3 regions of the Streptomyces sp. NBC_00258 genome follow, and region 1 is predicted to be linked to each of the others. Evidence: riboswitches for the same ligand, from Rfam matches in the RefSeq annotation. Region 1 holds a riboswitch; each other region holds the start of a gene.
What was found. A riboswitch is a leader RNA that binds a small molecule or an ion and turns the genes downstream of it on or off. The one in region 1 is predicted to bind cyclic di-AMP.

Region 1 (7,016 bases):
CCGTCCCGGCCTCGCCTCCGCCACCCCCGCGAACGACGTCCACAGCCCGAACGCGCAGACGGTGAGCGAGGAGAGCAGCCAGAAGAGACTCAGGCCGGAGGAGCGCAGGCGGGCGTCGGTGGGCGGATGGCTGTCCAACCGCAGCCAGGCGTCGAGAAGTTGGCTGATATGGCGGTCCCTCCTGACGGCGAGGACGACGGCCACGACGGAGGGGGCGAGCGAGGCCAGACCGAGGACCGCGAAGAGCGGCCCCAGGATGAACCCGGTGGGATCGCGCTGCTCCAGTTGCTGCAACGGCAGTACCAGCAGCGCCCATCCGATGATCGCCGCGACCGCCAGCAGCCACAGCAGCAGCACCCGGTGCACCCCGAGACTGCGTCTGCGCAGCTCCTCCAACGCCCGTCCGCGGTCGGCCAGCAGCGCCGACCTGTCCGGCCAGCCGCTGAAGTACGCGGGCGGCTGCGGAGGCGGCAGCGTGGGGCCGGGCATCGAATCCTTCGGGAGGGCGACGGCGAACCAGGCGGAACGTGACGGCGGAACGGGATGGGAGGGGAGGCAGCGAGGTGGAACGGGACCGAGCGGATCGAGACCGTGCGGTGCGACATGTCGAACAGTGCCACGCCGACGCTACCCCGCCGCTGTACCCACGCGATGCCCATCCAAGCCGGTCCGATGCCCGAACGGCTTGAACTCCCCCGCTCTCTCCACCAACCCCTGCCTGTTCCCAACAACCCCTGCCTGTTCCCAACGACCCCCGCCTGTTCGCCGACCGGCTCACGCCACGCGCGTGGCCCCCGCGAACGGCATCTCGTCGATCGGCGCCACCCGCACCGGCGCCGACGGATTGGGCGCGTGGACCATCTGCCCGTTGCCCACGTACAGCCCCACATGGCTGATGCCCGAGTAGAAGAACACCAGATCGCCGGGGCGCAGTTCGGACCGCGACACACGCCGGCCCGCGTTGATCTGCGCGTACGTCGTGCGGGGCAGCGAGATCCCCGCTTCACGGTACGCGGCCTGCATCAGCCCCGAGCAGTCGAAGGCGTCGGGTCCGGTGGCACCCCACACATATGGACTGCCGAGTTTCCCGTACGCGTACGAAATCGCTGTCTCGGCACGGGAGTTGGTAGCAGCGGCAGATGAACCCGTGCCGCCGCCCAGGTCGCGCGGGCCCGCGGCGGAACGTGAGGCACGCGCGGAGTCCGCGTCGTCGGCGCCGATGCGGGCCCGGTCCGCGTCCGACAGCCGCGACAGCAGATCCCGTGCCTCTCCCAGCTTCCCGGTGACGGTCGTCTTGTGCCGCCTCAGCTCCGCCTGCCGTTCCTTGAGCGAGGTGAGCTCCACGTGGGCGGCCCCGCGCAGCTGCTCGATCTCGCGCAGCTGCCGACGTACCCGCGACACGTTCGAGGCCTGCCTGTCGCCGGCCCGCTCGGCGAACGCGGCCCCGTCCAGGTACTGATCCGGGTCGGAGGAGAGCATGAGCCCCAGCGCGGGGTCGACGCCGCCGTCCCGGTACTGCGCGGCGGCGAGTGAACCGAGCGCGTCCCGCTCGGAGTTGAGCCGTTGCGTCCTGCGCGCGGCCTCGTCCTGAAGGGTGTCCAGCCGGCCCCGCGTCTTCGTCGACTTCTCCTTCGCACCGTTGTACTTCTCGGTGGCGACCTCCGCCTCCTGGTACAACTTGTCGACCTTCGCCCTGACCTGAGCGGGTGTCAGCTCCGGGGCGGCGGTTCCCGTCCCCTCGAACCCGGTCGCGCTCGCCGCGCCCGCCAGCGCGATGGTGAAGGCGGTGCGGGCCGTACTGCCGCCGACTGAGCGCTGTCTCGGCTTGCGGTGCGCTGCCACGTGCGATCCACGTCCTTCCGTACGGCCGCCGAGGCGTTGGTGCAGCCGCGGCGGCGGCCCTCAGGGGCCGGTTGCGCGTCCGGCGGCGGCCCGCACAGGGGGAGCGGGCCGCCGCCGGACCTTTCTCGGCGGTGGTGTCCGGATGCCGCCCCTGACCCGGGCGGTGGTGGGGAGCCGGTCACCTGGTGAAGGACGCTAAACCTGGGACCGCGGCGGGGGTAACGGCATGTACGGAAGTGGTGGGACTCGGACATGAGCTGACCGGGTGCGACCGCGATTCGGGCCCGGGGCCGCCGACTTGATGTGGTGCGGTGACCGATGCGCGGGTTGTGGGGAAACGGGCGGCGGGCCGGTGCTATGGGCTCCGCCGGGCTGTGGCGCGGGAGCTGCCGGGGGCCAGTGGGGCGGGCGGGGCAGGGCGTGCGGGGCCGGCGGGGCGGGTGCGCGGGGCGGGTGGGGCAGGGTGTGCAGGTCCGGGGGCGGTGCGTGGTGGCGCGGAGGCGTTTGGTTAGTGTCCGGGCTCATGGACGTACTCATTCATGTCTTCGTCGCCCTGCACATCATCGGCATCGCGTCCCTCCTCGGCGGCTTCCTCACGCAGATGAAGGCCATGAGCGCCGGCACGGCCCGCTTCAGCCCCGCCATGCTCCACGGCGCGCTGACCATGCTGGTCACCGGCGCGATCCTGGTCGGCCTCAACCAGGCCGACGACCAGACCGTCAACAACGTCAAGATCGGCGTGAAGCTCGCCCTGCTGGTCGTGATCCTCGGCCTCGTCTACGTGAAACGGGACGAGGAAAAGGTGGAGAACAGCCTGTTCGGCCTGGTGGGCGGGCTGACCACGGCGAACATCTTCATCGCGGTGCTCTGGACCTGAGCGGAAGCGGGCCGGTCTCGACCGGCAAACAGGAGAGGGCACGCGCGCGTGCCCGCTCCCGACGTCTGCACATCTGCGAAACAGGTCTACGAAAAGCCCCTCATGCCGGGCGCACCACGCTGTGGATCGGCATGTAGTAGATCGACTCCTCGCGGACGTACGCCCCCGGCTTGGGCGCGTGGATCATCATTCCGTCGCCGATGTAGATGCCGACGTGGCTGATGTCGTCGTAGAAGAAGACCAGGTCACCGGGCTGGGCGCTGTTCACGGAGACCGTCGCGCCGGCCTTGACCTGGTCCCAGGTGGTGCGCGGGAGCGTGACGCCGGCGGCCTTCCAGGCGGCCTGGGTGAGACCGGAGCAGTCGTACGAGCCGGGGCCGCTGGCGCCCCAGACGTACGGCTTGCCGATCTGGGCGCGGGCGAAGGCGAGGGCCTTGTCGGCCTTGGCGGTGGAGGCGGCGGAGCCGGACCCGGAGGTCCCCGAGGCGCTCCCCGAGCCCGTGGAGGTCCCGGTGCCCTGCGCGGCCTCCTGGCGCCGCCGCTCGGCGTCGGCCGCCTGCTGCCGGGCCAGCTCGTCCGCCTTGCGCTGGGCCTCTTCCTGCTTCTTCCGCTCGATCGCGGCGAGCCGCGCCTTCTCCTCGGCGGTCAGCTTCGAGAGGAGGTCGCGCGCCGTGGCGAGCTTCCGCTGGACGTCGGCCTTGGACGTCTTCAGCGAGCTCTGCGTCCTGGTGAGCGTCTCCAGGCTCTCGGACGCCTCCTGCCGCTTCTCCGTCGTGGCGGTCTGCTGCGTCACGTAGTCGTCGACGGACTGCTTCTGGCGGCTGGTCAGCCGGTCCATCAGCTGGGTCTGGTCGAAGTAGTCCTGCGGGTTGTCCGCGAGGAGGAGGGAGGCGGTGTCGGGGGCGGAGGCCCCGGTGCGGTACTGCGCGGCGGCGAACGTACCGAGTTCCTCGCGCGCGTCGTTGAGCTTCTCCGTGCGGCGCGCCACGTCGTCGAGGAGGGTGTCGACGCGCTTCTTCTGCTTGGTGGTCTTCTCCTTGGCCGCGTTGTACTTCTCGCCGGCCGTCTCCGCCTGGCGGTAGAGGTCGTCGACCTTCTTCTCGACTTCCTCGAGGCTCGGCCTGGGCTCCTCGGCGGGGGACGCGTTCGCCGTCTGGGAGAGGAGGGCCACCGAGGTCAGGGCCGCGGTGGCGAGGGCCGGAGTCCGTATGCCCATGGGACTGGGGGGCCGGGACTTGCGGTGTGGCGCCACGAGGGCGTCTCCTTCCGTCATCCGCCTACCGAGTTAGCTGTCGGGTTCGGGCGGGTGCTCCGGAAGGTTTGCCCTACGGTCCGCTTCCCCGAAGGGAGTTGGACCGATTCACCCCAAGGTCGGTTGGGTCCCCGGCTCCGTCGGCCACGAGGGCGTACCGGACTCGGCGGAGGCCGCTCGGCCCGGCGTGTTCGCCGGTGCGGGTCGTGCGGCCCACATAAAATTTAGCTAATTCGTGTGGCCCCTGTGAAGTTTGATGTGCGATATGCCCGATACATTTTCGTGACCTTGGCCTTGGATTCTGCTCCGCGGGGTCAATTCGGAATGGTGTGGGCGGAGTTGTCCATCGCCCCGTCAGGGGCGCGGGGAACTGCGCGCCCAGCCACAGCCGGCCCGCACTCGCGATACGGCGTTCCGGGTTTCCAGGTTTCCGGTCTCTGGCGAAGGCGAAGGTCGACCACCTGATCGCGGACCGCTACAGGTCACCTCCGGAGGGTGACAGAGCCCTCGCTGGGCGGCCCCGGAAGACCCTCGGCCCCGCGGAGCGATCCGCGGAGTTTCAAGGGTGGCGGCGGGCTGTCAGTGGGGGCGCCTAGACTCGGAGAGCGATGAGCAGCCTCTTTGATGACAGCTTCCTGGCGGACCTCAAGCCCTCGCGGGCCCACGAGGAGGAGCCCCCGCCGCCGCCCGAGGACGAGGCGTCGGAGTCGGAGCCGGTTCCGGACGATTTGTTCGGCGGCCGCTTCGACGCGCCGCCGAGCAGGGACGGGTACTACCGCGACGGCGCCGCCCGGCCGCACGTGGACCCGGCCGCGCTCCTGGACGGGCTGAACGAGAACCAGCGCGCGGCGGTGGTTCACCACGGCTCGCCGCTGCTCATCGTGGCAGGAGCCGGTTCCGGCAAGACCCGTGTGCTCACGCACCGGATCGCCCACCTGCTGGGCGAGCGCAACGTGCACCCGGGCCAGATCCTCGCGATCACCTTCACGAACAAGGCCGCGGGCGAGATGAAGGAGCGCGTCGAGCAGCTCGTTGGCCCGCGGGCCAACGCGATGTGGGTGATGACCTTCCACAGCGCATGCGTACGGATCCTGCGGCGGGAGTCGAAGCAGCTCGGCTTCACCTCCTCCTTCTCGATCTACGACGCCGCCGACAGCAAGCGCCTCATGGCACTGGTCTGCCGCGACCTGGACCTCGACCCCAAGCGCTTCCCGCCCAAGTCGTTCAGCGCCAAGATCTCGAACCTGAAGAACGAGCTGATCGACGAGGAGGACTTCGCGGCCCAGGCCGCCGACGGCTTCGAGAAGACCCTCGCCCAGGCCTACGCGATGTACCAGTCACGCCTGCGCGAGGCGAACGCGCTGGACTTCGACGACCTGATCATGACGACGGTCAACCTCCTGCGCGCCTTCCCGGACGTCGCCGAGCACTACCGCCGCCGATTCCGGCACGTCCTGGTCGACGAGTACCAGGACACGAACCACGCGCAGTACGCCCTCGTGCGGGAGCTCGTCGGCACCTCCGAGCACCCGGTCGACGTACCGCCGAGCGAGCACGACCTCCCGCCGGCCGAGCTGTGCGTGGTGGGTGACGCCGACCAGTCGATCTACGCCTTCCGGGGCGCGACCATCCGCAACATCCTCCAGTTCGAGGAGGACTACCCGAACGCGACGACGATCCTGCTGGAGCAGAACTACCGCTCCACGCAGACGATCCTCACCGCCGCCAACGCGGTCATCGAGCGCAACGAGAGCCGCCGCCCCAAGAACCTGTGGACCAACGCGGGCGCGGGCGCCCAGATCACCGGCTATGTGGCCGACACCGAGCACGACGAGGCCCAGTTCATCGCCGACGAGATCGACCGCCTCACGGACGCGGGCGACGCGAAGGCGGGCGACGTCGCGGTCTTCTACCGCACGAACGCGCAGTCCCGTGTCTTCGAAGAGGTCTTCATCCGCGTCGGCCTGCCCTACAAGGTCGTCGGCGGCGTCCGCTTCTACGAGCGCAAGGAGGTCCGTGACGTCCTCGCGTACCTGCGCGTGCTGGCGAACCCCGAGGACTCCGTACCGCTGCGCCGCATTCTCAATGTCCCCAAGCGCGGCATCGGCGACCGCGCCGAGGCGATGATCGACGCGCTCTCCCAGCGCGAGAAGATCAGCTTCCCGCAGGCGCTGCGCCGCGTCGACGAGGCGTACGGCATGGCGTCCCGCTCGACGAACGCCGTCAAGCGGTTCAACACGCTGATGGAGGACCTCCACACGATCGTCGAGTCGGGCGCCGGCCCGGCGACGGTCCTGGAGGCCGTGCTCGAACGGACCGGCTACCTCGCCGAGTTGCAGGCTTCGACCGACCCGCAGGACGAGACCCGCATCGAGAACCTCCAGGAACTGGCCGCCGTGGCCCTGGAGTTCGAGCAGGAGGCCGGCGAGGGCGAGGTGCCGGGAGGGCTCTCCGCCTTCCTGGAGCGGGTCGCGCTCGTCGCCGACTCCGACCAGATCCCGGACGAGGAGGAGGACGGGTCCGGCGTGATAACGCTGATGACCCTCCACACCGCCAAGGGCCTCGAATTCCCCGTGGTGTTCCTGACCGGCATGGAGGACGGCGTCTTCCCGCACATGCGCGCGCTCGGCCAGACCAAGGAGCTGGAGGAGGAGCGCCGGCTCGCGTACGTCGGCATCACCCGCGCGCGGGAGCGGCTGTATCTGACCCGTGCCTCGATGCGCAGCGCCTGGGGTCAGCCCTCGTACAACCCGCCGTCCCGCTTCCTGGAGGAGATCCCGGACACGCATCTGGACTGGAAGCGCACGGGCTCCCTGGGCCCGGTGGCCTCCGGCCCGGCGTCCGGCGTGGCGGCCTCCCTGTCCTCCTCGCGCTCCCGCTCGGCCGCCTCGGGCGCGTCCGGCTTCGCCACACGACGTGGCGCCACGGACAAGCCGGTGGTGTCACTCGCGGTCGGCGACCGCGTCACCCACGACCAGTTCGGCCTCGGCACGGTCGTCGGCGTGAAGGGCACGGGGGCGAACGCCGAGGCGACGGTCGACTTCG
Region 2 (7,016 bases), 830 kb from region 1:
CCAGGTCATTATTGTCTCGGACGCCAGCTCGCGCAAGAAATGCCTTCCCTGACGCGATGCCGGTACCATGACTCAATACGAAGTCGTTTTCTGCCAGTTGTGGGAACCTTTGCTCGAGTACGGGGCGGGCGCAGTTATCCACTGCCCATTTGAGCTTAAGAGCGGAGGTAGCCGCACGAGTGCGCGCCCGCTCGCCGATATAGATAGCCATAACTCGGTCACCGTCGAAGCTTCGAACGTGACCATCATAATGCCTAATTACACGAACAGCACAATTCAAGAATGCTCGCACTACTTTGGCCGCAACGGTTGGGTGAAAATCTCTAGCCAGGCGGGTCGAATCTCTCATGTCTGAGTAGAGGTATACGGCTTCTAGATTCACGGCTCCGTCGCGCAAGACAATATCTTTAGTCTCCGGGACCGATCGCCCATCGCGTTGTTTCCATGTATGCCCAACAACTTCAGTCAGTGCTGCGTCAATGTCACTCCTGAGTCCCATGGCTCCCTCTAGCGCACTCTCGACTTCTAGGCATCATTGGGTGGTATACCAGCAGATGGGGGTGACTGTCCGGCAAACGAGGGGTTTGACTAACAGTCCCGACCTCAAACGCCCATGTTCCTCTGGTCGGCATCCCAGGCAGACGTGCCAGATTCGTGCCAGGTCGTGCGGGAAACCACGGGGAACACCGGGGAACGCAGACTGTGGGCTTCAGACGCCGACAGCGTTCCGCCGCAGGTCAGCAAGCTTCCCACCCGCGAGGCACGCGAGCTTCCCAAGCTGAGGGTTCTGCGCGGCTGGACGGCATCTGCTGGCACCAACCTGAACCTTCTCGATCATGAAAGGAGAGGCCTTGGTCTGGGTTCCAAGGCCTCTCCCCCGGGTCCGCCAACGTCCTGTCACGGGGTTGCCGTGAAGACCTGGGTTCCGGTATCCCCGATGGATGGAGGGTGACTGCCGGAAATCGGGTTGACCTGTGTGATCAGGACCAGATATAAGTCAAGATCACGAAGATGACGATCAGAAGACCGAGGGTCGTCCCTCCAGCGGTCTTCATGGCCTCGTAGTACGAGACCCCCTCCATGGCCCGATGGAGGACACCCGCGAAGCCGCCGACGATGATCGCGGCCAGGATCGCGATGACCGCGTCGGTCTTCTTGTTCCTCGGGGGCTGCGGAGCCCCTGGGAGCTGCGGGCTGTTCTGCGTTGCCGTCATGGCTCGCTGCACCTTCGTCAACCGCCTGTGAAGGATGACCTGTCGGATTCGGGCTGGCGAAGTTGCCCGGCCGCTGACGCGGCTTCACCCCAAGGGCTGCTCGGCCCGGTCATGGCGTGACCGTCCCGGCGACCCGTCGTGCCTGGGTCCTCCACTCCTGCCGATCCCATGAAGAGACCGGTCATCCGGACGGCGGCAGGACTCGGCGTCCGCCCGGACCGCCCCACCTCCGTCGGTGAGGACTTGTGACGAGGATCATCTACGGCTACTTGGGAGTAACGCGAACTCGGAACCGTATTTGTGGGGTTACTCACCACTCACCCGATCGGGTGGACATGATGGCCAATCACCCAAGGTCAAAAGGACTTTGACGTTGTATCAGGTCAGCACGTTGCAGGAGTCCACGTGTGCCGTCGACGTGGTTCCGGACGGAGCTATGCGGCCCCGTGCTCGATGGCCTCCAGAGAGTTCCGACGGATCCCCTCCCGCTGGCCTCCGTATCAATTTCCGTCTCATTCAGTCCCGTTCACGGTCGTTCAGACCAGACCCAAAGCCTTCCGGCATCAACGCCCCCCATGAACGCAGATGAACGCCCCTGCACCCGCCCCAACACCTAACCAACACAGTTGGAAAGCGTGTTGCTGTCTGCCAAGGGGCGGGCAGTTACGAGTGAGTCACGAGAGGATGCATGCGGTCCGCTAGCCGCCATGATCTCCGATTATGGAATGGCTCTCCCTTGTGATCACCCTGCTGACAGCGTTGGCTGCCTCAGGCGTCGCGATCTGGCAGGTGCGCACGCAGCGAGTCCGACAGGTCGAGGACTTCTACATTGCGCGCTACTGGTCGTTGCTGGACCGGTTGTCGACCCGCACTCTTCGAGGCGTAGACGCTGGCGCCTTGGACGAGGAAGAGGAGGTACCGATACGGCTCTACTTTCGCCTGAGCGAGGACGAGGCCGACCTGCGGGCTCAAGGCTGGGTCTCGGACGACACTTGGCGTGACTGGGGCGGCGCCATCCACGCACAGATGCATCGTCCGGCGTTCGACCGTCTCTGGGCCGAGACCCTCCGGGATTCGGATGCTGGGCGCGACTACGAGTTCAGGCATCTGCGCCAACTTTGGCTCGACGCCGCCTATGACCCGGCGCCAACTCGCACCAGCCGCCAGTGGTTGCGCCGAACTCCGTGGCGAAGGCCCCCGACAGGACACCGACCACCGGCGCCGTGAGGTCGACCGCACCCAAGCGCACCAGATCGGGCGGGGAACAGCGGGGAACCACGGTGAAAGCGACCGAGCCCAAAGAGGCCATAACCCGACCATTCGCCCAGGTCAGCACCCGAGCCAACCGCAGATGATCGCAGCTTCCCAAGCTGAGAGCGCGAGTGCGGCCCTCACCCGGAGGGCACAGCCCCTGCGCCGCTGATCCTTCGTAGCCTGCCAGTTTTGTTGTGGTTGGTGGTGTAGTCAGAACCCGGGCGGCACGGCAGCATGGGCCACCCAGCGGCCAAGGGGGGTCGCGCGAGGGACAGGGGTAAGCGCGAGCCATGGGATTAGGCAGAGAGCTCGGCAAAGACGCGGACAGCTCTGTGACCGTTGGTATCTCATTGATCAGCGCGCCCGCCGTGCCACTGGGGGACGCCGCCGGCGCACACGGCCAGGGTGAGCAGACAGAGACGACGCGATTATTGGGTGCGGCGGCGTACCTACGGCCTGATTCTCCAGCGGAGCTTCGCACGTGGCGAAAGAACGAGTGGGCCAAGTTCAAGAAGAAACTGACGCCCGTCTTCGTCGCGAAGTGGCGGGACAAGAAGCAGGAAGCGCAGGCTGACACTGGCGCGGACGAGATGCCCGAGAAACCTCAGCCGAAGGTGATCATCGGGCCCGACTATGTTCGCTGGGTACGCGACCGCGTCGCCACCACCCGTCCCATCCCATCCTTCGGTTTCGAGCTCACCCCGGTCATAGAGCGCTGCGCCGCCGCCGAGCATCTGCTGTACCTCCGGCGAGCCCTCATCACTCTCGCGGTACTGGCGGGACTCGCCTGCCTGTACACCGCAGCTACCGAGTGGGCGCTAGCTGTCGCGGTCGTGGGCTTGTGGAGCGCCTTCTACCTCGACCGGCTCCTCGCACAACGCCGCCTGGTGCGGGTGACCGCAGAATCCGGTGAAACGGGCACCCAAACGCGCGGCCTCCCCCGGAAAAGCCGTCGCGCCCTGGAAGCCATCAGGCGGCTCAAGTTCGGCACGGTGATTCCGTACGTCACCGAAATCCGTGCGGGCGGCCCCAAGTACCACTTCGTCGGTGCAGGCAAAGTTTGGTACGAGGCCCAGATCGGCATCGACGTCCTGCCTGCTCAGCCAACGCCCAAGAACGATGGCGCACCTGGCCCCGGCATCCCGAACCCCCGCGTCGAAAACCTCCTTGGCACGGCCGGGCCAGAGCCAACCGGTGTCAAACACTTCACCCCGGACAATCTGCTCACCCATGTCGTTCGCGAGCTCGAACGCGGAACCGCGCCCAGCCCCGACTTCCACCCAGATAACCGACTCGAAGCGTACGGCGTCGCCGCAATCTCTGCGGAGCGATGGAAGAGCATCACTCCCGAGCAATGGACGTCACTGAGTGTCCTGGCCGAACATGGCCCCCGGGCCGTCGGTGCGGGACGGACTCCGAAGGTAGCCCGCCGGTTCCTGTGCGCCCGCGTCATCTCCTGGGACGGTGAATTGGTAGCTTCAGTCTTCGTTGGCTTCGCCTATGAGGACCACTACCTGCGGGTCACCATCCGCCCTCACGTGATCAACCCACTCCACCCGACTCTCCGCACCGCTGACAGTGAGGCCGCCCGCTCCGGTTGGTCCTGGCACCGCCGGGCCTGGCTAGCCTCGGCGGTGGACGTGGTGCTGATGCTCATTCGGCTGTTCAACCCCGGCAAGGATCGCCGGCGCCCCGAACTCGATAAGCAGAAAGGTCCTGTGAGCCTGCGCGAGGCATACTCGACCCGGTACATGGACGACATGCTCCAGTACGACGACGCGCGCCGCTACATCGAGATGATGCAACGGCGCATCTTCGACTCGGTCAAGAAATTCCTCGTCGATCACAACGTCGACATCGGCTCCTACGTGGATCAGACCACGGTCATTCTCCAGAACTCTGGCGTCATCAACTACGGCGAAATGGGCTCCGTACAGAACCAGCCCGGCGCCGTGAACTCCCAGATGAACACCCGGCCCCCGACGACAGGAGGTACAGCGTGATCCGCAGGAATAGCCAGCCCCCGGGCGATAACTCCGGCATCGTGAACTACGGGGCTATGGGCAACGTCCAGAACCAGCCGGGCGCCACTAATTCCCACCAGAATCAGACCAACACCGGCACCGGCCCGGATCAGCTGAAAGAATTCACCACCTTACTCGACCGCATCCGACAGCAGTTGGCGGCCGATCAGGACCGCGTCAACGACTATCAGCAGTGCGTCATCCTCCTCGACCTCACCGCGCAGCAACGCCTCGACGACACAGGCGGCCGCTCCACGGCCAGGACCATGCTGGAACAGATCCTGGCCAAATGCGACGGCGTACCCGGACTCGTATCCCTACTCAGCTCCGCTCTCTCCTTGATCGCCACCTTCGCCTGACGTATAACGACCCAACACCGGAACATCCTTCGACGTACGCCCGTCAGCCGAGGACCAAACGAGGTCGCGCTTGCCGTCGTCCGTCGTAAGGGTGCGGGGACGGGAGACGCCCATTTGGCCACAAGTCACATCACTCCCATCCCGCGCTTGGCGAGTCGCCGAAATTCTCGCGTGTACGTGTCGATGATTTCCCTGGCGTCTTGGTAGAGCTCGCGGACGGCCATGTGCACATCGAAAACGAGCAGTTGATCCTCACGTGTCTGGTGGGACCGTATTTCGCCGTCAACGTACGAGGCCTTACGACGTACGACCCCGGGCATCTCCCACAGGGTTAGGGGGTTCGCAGCCATGGACGTCCAGCGCGGCGCTGCCCTGGACATTTGAGGAGCTATCGCCAACCACGGGTCGGAAGGCGTATGCCCGGTGAGAGCGGGAAGCAATTGAATCCTCGCTTCGACGAACGGAGCGCAGAATTTCGTCAGTTCGTCCTGCAAGGTGTCCACCTTGGCTACGGTCGCTGCCTTAACGCTCGCGCGCCCTGTGAAGCGACCTACCACAGCGGTGGCCGCCGCTCCAGCGACTGCGCCTCCCAGGCCGATCAGCGCCACAGGGATCTCAGACTGAGCCACCCGCCCCCCTCTGCGCGTGCTACCGCAATCAGCACGATTGTGGCAGCGGTTCAGTCCCGATGAAACCTCCAGGAAGTCGGAGTAGGGCGTCTCTTACTCCGATGACGGGCTACCTCACACCGGTGTCGATACCCGGGCCCACTCAGTGGACATGTTGGCGCCGCGGACAGAGTAGGAGCCAGGTCTCGCACGGGTGCCGCCTACCGGAGCAACTCACTCGACGGATCAGCCTCTTACACAGTGACATCAACGACGGCAGACGACCGTGGATGAGGAGGTCCTTCAGCGCTCACTCCCCCGCCTGTCGAGGGCTGTCCTCTCTCGGACACCCGGGCAAGGATCGAACTCCTGAAGCGGATGTCAAGGCAGTTGTCGTTGAGGAAACCACATACGCATGGGGCGGTCGCCCCTGCCGTCCCGTCCGGGCTGCGGCGCTGGGGCGCCGGTCCCGGTCGGGCGGACAGGGGCGGCCGCAGTGCACGAAACGTGCACCGTCATGCCAAAGCCCTGCGTGCCGGTTGCTGCGACGGAGGCATTCGGCGCACAGGGCCGGGGTCCGGTTCGCGTGAGGGGGAGTTTCAACCGACCACAGCGGACCGGAGTCATGGGCGGCAGCAGTTCTCAGGTCACTGGAGTATCCCGGTGGTCACGCTCGCTGGGTGTAGGCGCCGCACGGTCAGTCATCTCCGCAGCTAAACCGGAGGCGATCAACTCAGCCAGGAGTGCTGCCGCTTCCGGTCGGATCGAGCCCAGGCTTACCATGCCGTCGCCGAAGACGTTCACGTCGGCGCTGAGGCCGGGGAAGTCTGACTCCAAGCCGAGCGCGGCCAGTTGTAGTGCCAGCGTTTCGGCACCGCGCCGAGCGCGAACCCATCCGCGCACATAAGGCACACCGGGCATCAGGTTCTCGGCCCGCTTCGCCACCACTCCTCGCCGGTCCGTCATGACTTCCCCGCTCCTTTAGTTCTCTCGTAAGTTCGTCGGGCCGCTACACACGCCGTCCGCACTCTGCGGGCAGGACAGCGCACGTTTCAGGAGCTCTGCCAACCGCTCCGCCGTCTCCGGCGATACGCGCCCGAGTTCGATCAGCCCATGGCCGAACGCGTTCAAGTCCGCCCGCAGGTACGGGAAGTCCTTCTCCAGGCCCGCCGCCACAAGGACGTCGCGCAGCGCGCTCGTGGCACCCCGCGCGGCGTACCACCCTTCGCTTTCGAGCGGAGACCAACGGGCGATGCCGTCGCGCTCCTCGCCCTCACTGTTCATTGGCCGCCGCCTCCAGGACTTCGGCCGTCGCAGCCTCAGGGTTCGGGTATTGCTCGCTGTAGTGATCGACCCGCGCGAGGAGGTCAGCAGCGGCCACGAACATGAAGGCCAGCGCAACTGCACGTAGTGGGTCGGCCTCTGGCCGGCGGACCGGAGCTCGGAGCCATTGGTAGCGGTCGCCCGACATGGGCATGGGGCCAGGCACCACGACGAACGAGTTGTCGCCCAGGTACCTGTACGGCGGTGGGTTGTCGGTCGCCCTGGCCAGGAAGC
Region 3 (7,016 bases), 780 kb from region 1:
ATCCTGTCCCCGCTACTGAAGGCCCGAGGCCGGAATCCGATCAAGGATTCCGGCCTCAGGTGTTTCCCCGGGTACTTCCTCTGATGTCCCCAGGTGCCTTCACTCGCCCGGTCCTCGTCCGCTCGCCCGCCACGTCCGCTCCCGGAAGCCTGGACAGGTGGAGGAGCAGGAGCCGGTGCGCGTCGAGACCGCGGAGAGGACCGCCTCGTACCAGCGCACCCTCGTCCGCGCGCTGCCGGCGCTGCTGATCGTCGCCGGTGTCTGCTACGACCTCCTCACCCCGCAGGACTTCACCGCGGCTCCCTTCTTCACGGCCGCAGCACTCATCGCCGCATCCCTCTTCTCGTTCGGCGCCACGGTGTGGACGGGAATCCTGGCGACCGCGGGCATGGCCCTCGTCCACCTCAGGTTCGCCTTCGACGCGGGCGCGGCCACCGAGGTCCTCACCGTGGCCACGGCCGCCGTGCTCGCCGTCGGCATCAACCGGCTCGTGGGCCGCGGCAACGCGCGCCTCGCCACCGCCCGCGAGATCGCGGAGGCCGCCCAGTGGGCCGTACTGCCCGAACCGGCGGCGCGGATCGGCGGCCTCGAGATCGCGGCACGGTACGAGGCGGCTCAGGAGGGCGCGTTCATCGGGGGCGACCTGTACGCCGTGCAGGACACCCCGCACGGCGTACGGCTCCTCGTGGGCGACGTACGGGGCAAGGGCATGGGAGCGGTCGCCGTCGTGGCCGTGCTGATCGGTGCCTTCCGTGAGGCCGCCGAGCAGGAGTCGACCCTGGAGGCGGTCGCCCAGCGGCTGGAGCGGGCGCTCGCGCGCGGGGGCGTCCGGCGCGACACCATCGAGCTCGTCGAGGACTTCACCACCGCCGTGCTCGCCGAGATCCCGCACGGCACCCCGGTCGTACGCCTCGTGAACCGCGGCCACCCCGGGCCCCTCCTGCTGTACGGCGACGGGGAGGTGCGCACGCTCGCCGCGGCGGAGCCCGCGCTGCCGCTCGGGACGGGGGAGTTGGGGACCTGGCCCGACCGCGCGCAGGAGGAGGAGTTCCCGGGCGGGGCCATGCTGCTCTTCCACACGGACGGGCTGTCCGAGGCGCGGGACCGGCGAGGCGTCTTCTTCGATCCGGCGCGGCGACTGTCCGGGCGGGGCTTTCCCGGGCCCGACGCGTTGCTCGCCGCGGTACTGGACGACGTCCTGCGGCACACCGGGGGCGGCGGTGCCACCGACGACATGGCACTGCTCGCGGTGCGGCGGCCGTGAAAGCACGGCAGTCGCGAGGGCACGGCGGCAGTCGCGATTGCGGCCGGCGTGAGATACATCGCTCTTGCGGCGACCTTTATCACCGTTGGTAGTCGAACGGAATCCCTCCGCTCAACAACTGACGCACCATCAACAGGACTCCCGTACCTGAATGGCGATCAACTCGCCCGATTTACCCCGCTCATGACCTGAAAGTCCAGGCCAAGAGCCTTAACGATCATCAGGAACAGCTTGGAATCCGGTGCCCGGGTCTATTAACGTTCGATAACGCAGCGCGGTCGTCCCAGCCGTCACAAGAGTCGGCTCCGTGCGCACGCGCCGAATCCCGCAAGGGAACCGGGGAACCACCACTTGGGGTGAATCGCACGTCATTCGCGGTGTAGCGCACCGCGGGTTGACGCGCGTAGGAGACCTTCCTGCTCCGAACCCGTCAGCTAACCCGGTAGGCGAGAAGGAAGGAAAGGAGTGCGCCTACGTGGCGTCCAACCGGTCTGCCCCCACACCCTCGTTCGTGCCGGATGAGTTGACGGGTGAGTCCTCGGGTGAGAAGAAGCCCGACACCTTCGCCTACGGCGCCCGTAAGGACGAGGAGACGTGGGAGGTCTGGAATCCCAGCGCGGAGACCGTCCTTCCCGTCCGCGGCAGGCACCGCGTCTCCAAGCAGCGCGGCGGAGGACTCGCCCGTAGCTCGACCGTTCTGGGCGTCGGTGTCATAGCCGCCGTCGGTGCGGGTGGCATGGCCACCGCGCAGACCGGCAAGCCTCCGGTGTCGATCTCGATCCCCGACCTGCCGAACGTCGGCTCGCCGTTCTCGGACGACGACGCCCCCGAGGGCTCCAGCACCCCGATCACCGCCGTCGGCCTCACCACCGCCGACGCCGAGCAGGGCAACTCGGACGCGGGCGAGGCCCTGCGGGCCCGCATCATGCTCCAGGCCGAGCAGCAGCAGGACCAGGTGGACCGCGAGGCCCAGGAGGCCGCCGAGTCCGCCGCCGCGAAGAAGGCCGCCACGCTGGCCGCCAAGGAGCGGGACGCCGCCGAGGCCAAGGTCGCCGCCGCCAAGAAGAAGGCGGACCAGGAGGCCAAGGAGAAGGCCGAGGCCGCGCGCCTCGCCGAACTCGCCAAGCAGTTCACGCTGCCCACCTCCTCGTACACGATCACCTCGACCTTCGGGCAGTCCGGTGCGCTGTGGTCGTCCGGTCAGCACACGGGTCTGGACTTCGCCGCTCCCACGGGTACCCCGATCAAGGCCGTTCACAGCGGCACGATCAAGGAAGCCGGCTGGAACGGCTCGTACGGCTACCGCACGGTCCTCGAACTCGATGACGGTACGGAGGTCTGGTACGCGCACCAGTCGTCGATCGGTGTCAGCGTCGGGCAGAAGGTGAACACCGGCGACATCATCGGCCGCGTGGGCGCGACCGGCAACGTCACCGGGGCGCACCTCCACCTCGAGGTCCACACCAGCGGTGGCGACGGCATCGACCCGATGGCCTGGCTGCGGGGCAAGGGGCTCACCCCGTAAGGCGGGCTCACCCCGTAAGCGGGCCCGACCCGTTGGGCGGGCCTGAGGGGTCCTGGGTGCGGAATACGGCCGTCCGGTACGGCCGTTGACCCATCCATGACCTCTCTCCGCAAGCTGGGTTCGTCCGATCTCGACGTCTTCCCGCTCTCCCTCGGCGGCAACGTCTTCGGCTGGACCGCCGACGCGGCGCGGTCCTTCGCCGTGCTCGACGCGTACACCGCCGCGGGCGGGAACTTCGTCGACACCGCCGACACGTACTCGGCCTGGGTGCCGGGCAACGAGGGCGGTGAGTCGGAGACCGTCCTCGGCGACTGGCTCGCCGCGCGCGGCAACCGCGCCGACGTCGTCGTCGCCACCAAGGTCGGCGCGCACCCCGAGTACAAGGGTCTGTCCGGGGCGAACATCAAGGCCGCGGCCGACGCGTCACTGCGGCGGCTGAAGACGGACTACATCGACCTGTACTACACCCACTTCGACGATCCGTCCGTGCCGGTCGAGGAGATCATCACGGCCCTGGACGAGCTCGTCCGCGCCGGCAAGGTGCGCGCGATCGCCGCGTCCAACCTCTCTCCCGAGCGGCTCCAGGAGTCCCTCGACCTCTCCGACCGCGAGGGCCTCGCGCGGTACGTCGCGCTGCAGCCGCGGTACAACCTCGTCTCCCGCGACTCGTACGAGGGCCCGCTCCGGGACGTCGCCTCCCGGGCCGGTCTGGCCGTCGTCCCCTACTCGTCGCTCGCCTCGGGCTTCCTCACCGGCAAGTACCGTCCGGGTGCCGTGGTCGAGAGCGCCCGGGCCGGATCGGCGGGGGCGCATCTGGAGTCGGAGCGGGGGCAGCGTGTGCTGAGCGCGCTCGACGAGGTCGCGCGGGAGCGTGGGGTCGAGGTCGCCACCGTGGCTCTGGCCTGGCTGGCTTCCCGGCCGACCGTCGTCGCGCCGATCGCCAGCGCTCGTACGGTGGAGCAGCTTCCGGCGTTGTTGGGGGTGGCCGGGCTTGTCCTCACGGATGCGGAGCTGGGGAGGCTGACCTCGGCTTCTGGCTGAGGCTGAGGCTGAGTTGGGTGGGGTTGCGGTTGCGTTTTTGGGTTCGCGACGCGTTTTGGGGCTGCGCCGATCAAGAGCGGTACGGGTTGTACGTGTACGTGTACGGCGCCGGGTGGCCGTAGCCCTGCCACTGCGGTGCCACCTGTGCCGGCGCCGTCGCCCGGGCCGCGTACAGGAGGGCCGGGCGCGACGGTTCGCGGCGCGTCCACAGCTCGTGGAGCAACTCCCGTTCCCGTACGACGAAGTCGGCGCCCGCGCGGCCCTTGCGGCCCCGGTGACGCAGGAACGCCAGCGACGTCGCGTACGCCTCGTACTCCGCGACCGCCCTGCCCGCCGCGCGTCCGCCGTGGTGCGTGGCGTATTCGCGGGCCAGCCGCCGTGCCTTCATCGAGCCGAGGACGAACGGCTCGGGGGCCGCGAGCCAGCCCGCCATCGCGTACGCGGGGAGCTCGGAGCGGATCGTGCCCAGTTCGCGCTGGCGGGTCCAGATGACCAGCCAGGTCAGCAGGCCGAACGCCGGGACCATGAAGGCCGCGTAGACCGCGAAGAAGCCGTACTCGCCGAACGTCGACGAGCCGTTCCACATCGCGTGCATGCCCATCGCGAGCAGCAGCCCGATGATCGGGAGCAGTACGCGGCGTACCTGGTGGCGGTCCGCGGACAGCGCCGCGATGCCGAAGCCGATGCCGGTGAGCACGGTGAACAGGGGGTGTGCGAACGGCGACATGATCACACGTACGAAGAAGGTCGCCGCCGTGACGGAGGCGATGCCGCTGCCGCCGCTGAGCTGGTCCGTGCCGAACGCCGTGCCGAGGTAGAGGATGTTCTCGGTGAACGCGAAGCCGGTCGCCGTGACGCCGGCTATCACCACGCCGTCGAGGATTCCGGTGAACTCCCGTCTGCGGAACAGGAAGACGAGTAAGACCGCGGCCGCCTTCGCCGACTCCTCGACTATCGGCGCTATGACCGTCGCGCCCAGGGTGTCGGCGCTGGACGGGTCCGCTGTCGCCGTCGCTATCCATCTCGTCGCGAAGCTGTTCGCGACGATGGCTATCAGCGCGGCGGCGCAGGCTCCCCAGGCGAAGGAGAAGAGGAGGTTCCGCCACGGGCCCGGTTCCACCCGGTCCAGCCAGCGGAACGCCGCGACGAGGAGCGGGACGGGCAGTACGGCCAGGCCCAGGCCCACCAGGAAGCCCTCGGTGCCGGTCTGTTTGCGGACCAGGGCCAGGATGACGAGGCCGGAGAGGGCGAGCAGGGTGGTCAGGGCGCTGTAGCGGACCCACTTGCGCTGCCACCAGTGCGCGGCGCCTCCGGCGGGGATGCCGGGAGGGAAGCCGGGATGCGGTGGGAACGGGGGACCGGTGGCCATGACAAAGACCCTAACGAGGGAGGGGCGTGGGCCGCGAGAGCGCACTGTCGGGGCTCGGGGGCGGTGCGTGATGTGGCTCCGCCGTGTGGGCGCCTTCAGCCCGTACGTCGTGTGGTGTGCGGCGTGCGGACTTGGTCGCTGTCCGCGGTATGCCGTACGCGGCGGAAGAGCAGATCGTTCACCACGTGTCCCTTGTCCAGGCCCTGGCCCTCGAAACGCGTCAGGGGGCGGAAGTCGGGGCGTGGCGCGTAGCCGCCGTCCGGCTGGGTGTTCTCGAAGTCCGGGTGGGCGGTCAGGACTTCGAGCATGACCTCGGCGTACGGCTCCCAGTCCGTCGCGCAGTGCAGCAGTGCGCCCGGCTTGAGGCGGGACGCGGCGAGGGTGAGGAACTCCGGCTGGATCAGGCGGCGCTTGTGGTGGCGCTTCTTGGGCCAGGGGTCCGGGAAGTAGACGCGGAGGCCGTCGAGGGAGTCCGGGGTCAGCATCTCGCGGAGCAGGATGATCGCGTCGCCGTTGCCCACGCGGAGGTTGGACAGGCCGGCGCGGTCCGCGAGGTTCAGGAGGTTGCCCTGGCCGGGGGTGTGGACGTCCACGGCGAGGATGCCGGTGGCGGGGTCCTCGGTTGCCATCTGTGCGGTTGCCTCGCCCATGCCGAAGCCGATCTCCAGGACGACCGGGATGTCGGCGCCGAAGAGATCCTTGAGGTCGAGGGGGTGTCGTCCGTCGATGTCCAGGCCCCACTTGGGCCACAGGCGCTGGAGCGCGTCCGCCTGGCCCTGGGTCACTCGGCTTCTGCGGGGCTGGAAGCTGCGGATTCTTCGCTCGAAGTGGGAGCCGGCGGGGTCGGGGCGGGGGCCGTCGGGGAAGCGGGGTTCGCCCTTCGGGCGGGGCTTCCTCGGGGCGTCCGGCTTGTTGGGGGGCGTGGAGGAGTCAGACACAGTGTGTCGATTTTACGGGGTGGAGGGCGGGGGGTTCGGGGTGGCTCGGGGTGGGTGTGCGGTTCGTTGTGGGTCGGGGCCGTGCCGGTACGTCGAGTCCGCCGCTTTCCGGGTGTACGGCTGCGGTTTTGGAGGGATGCGTTCTCTGGAGGAGCCGTATGCGGCGGACTGCGACATACCGGCACGGCCCCTTCCGGTCGGGGGTCCCTCTCCCGCCGTCTTGGCTCCGGGGTCGGCCGAGCGTCCGGGTGAGGCTCAGGTGGCCGTCATTGAACTGAGGGCTCGGGCCGCGATCTCCCGGCCGATGGGGAGGGATGCTGTGGCCGCGGGGGAGGGGGCGTTCAGTACGTGGACCGTGCGGGGGGATTCCTGGATCAGGAAGTCGTCCAGGAGGGTGCCGTCTCTCAGGACTGCCTGGGCTCGGACGCCCGCGGCGGAGGGGATCAGGTCGTCGGGGGTGGCGGCGGGGAGCAGGCGGCGGACTGCCTTGGTGAAGGCGTGCTTCGACGCCGAGCGGTGTACTTCGCCGGCCCCGTAGCGCCAGTGGCGTCGGGCTATGCGCCAGGAACCCGGCCAGGTGAGGGTCTCTGCCAGTTCGCGGGGGCGTACGGTCCGCCAGTCGTAGCCCTCGCGGGCCAGCGCGGGGACCGCGTTGGGGCCGATGTGGACGCTTCCTTCGATGCCCCGGGTGAGGTGGACGCCGAGGAAGGGGAAGGCCGGGTCCGGGACGGGATAGACCAGTCCGTGGACAAGATCGGGGCGGGCCAGCGTGTAGTACTCGCCTCGGAAGGGGACGATCCGCATTTCGGGGTCGTCGCCCGTGAGGCGGGCGATTCTGTCGCAGTGGAGGCCGGCGCAGTTGACCAGGACCCGGGCGCG

Region 2: it holds a riboswitch for cyclic di-AMP, as region 1 does, so the genes downstream of both, OG718_RS19715 (hypothetical protein) here and OG718_RS23460 (C40 family peptidase) in region 1, are expected to answer to the same signal.
Region 3: it holds a riboswitch for cyclic di-AMP, as region 1 does, so the genes downstream of both, OG718_RS26960 (M23 family metallopeptidase) here and OG718_RS23460 (C40 family peptidase) in region 1, are expected to answer to the same signal.

The regions. Positions count from the first base shown of each region.
Region 1 is NZ_CP108081.1:5,289,857-5,296,872, reverse strand. Features, by position in the region: gene OG718_RS23475 (hypothetical protein) at 1-489, opposite strand, end outside; gene OG718_RS23470 (C40 family peptidase) at 775-1,842, opposite strand; gene OG718_RS23465 (hypothetical protein) at 2,366-2,719, shown strand; gene OG718_RS23460 (C40 family peptidase) at 2,820-3,971, opposite strand; cyclic di-AMP (ydaO/yuaA leader) riboswitch at 3,979-4,150, opposite strand; gene pcrA (DNA helicase PcrA) at 4,580-7,016, shown strand, end outside.
Region 2 is NZ_CP108081.1:4,459,124-4,466,139, forward strand. Features, by position in the region: gene OG718_RS19715 (hypothetical protein) at 981-1,214, opposite strand; cyclic di-AMP (ydaO/yuaA leader) riboswitch at 1,222-1,403, opposite strand; gene OG718_RS19720 (hypothetical protein) at 1,953-2,441, shown strand; gene OG718_RS19725 (hypothetical protein) at 2,801-4,471, shown strand; gene OG718_RS19730 (hypothetical protein) at 4,468-4,851, shown strand; gene OG718_RS19735 (hypothetical protein) at 4,977-5,480, opposite strand; gene OG718_RS19740 (hypothetical protein) at 6,102-6,425, opposite strand; gene OG718_RS19745 (hypothetical protein) at 6,441-6,743, opposite strand; gene OG718_RS19750 (bifunctional DNA primase/polymerase) at 6,733-7,016, opposite strand, start outside.
Region 3 is NZ_CP108081.1:6,074,427-6,081,442, reverse strand. Features, by position in the region: tRNA gene OG718_RS26970 (tRNA-Met) at 1-15, shown strand, start outside; gene OG718_RS26965 (PP2C family protein-serine/threonine phosphatase) at 158-1,264, shown strand; cyclic di-AMP (ydaO/yuaA leader) riboswitch at 1,571-1,728, shown strand; gene OG718_RS26960 (M23 family metallopeptidase) at 1,740-2,789, shown strand; gene OG718_RS26955 (aldo/keto reductase) at 2,886-3,830, shown strand; gene OG718_RS26950 (PrsW family intramembrane metalloprotease) at 3,901-5,199, opposite strand; gene trmB (tRNA (guanosine(46)-N7)-methyltransferase TrmB) at 5,295-6,137, opposite strand; gene lhgO (L-2-hydroxyglutarate oxidase) at 6,393-7,016, opposite strand, start outside.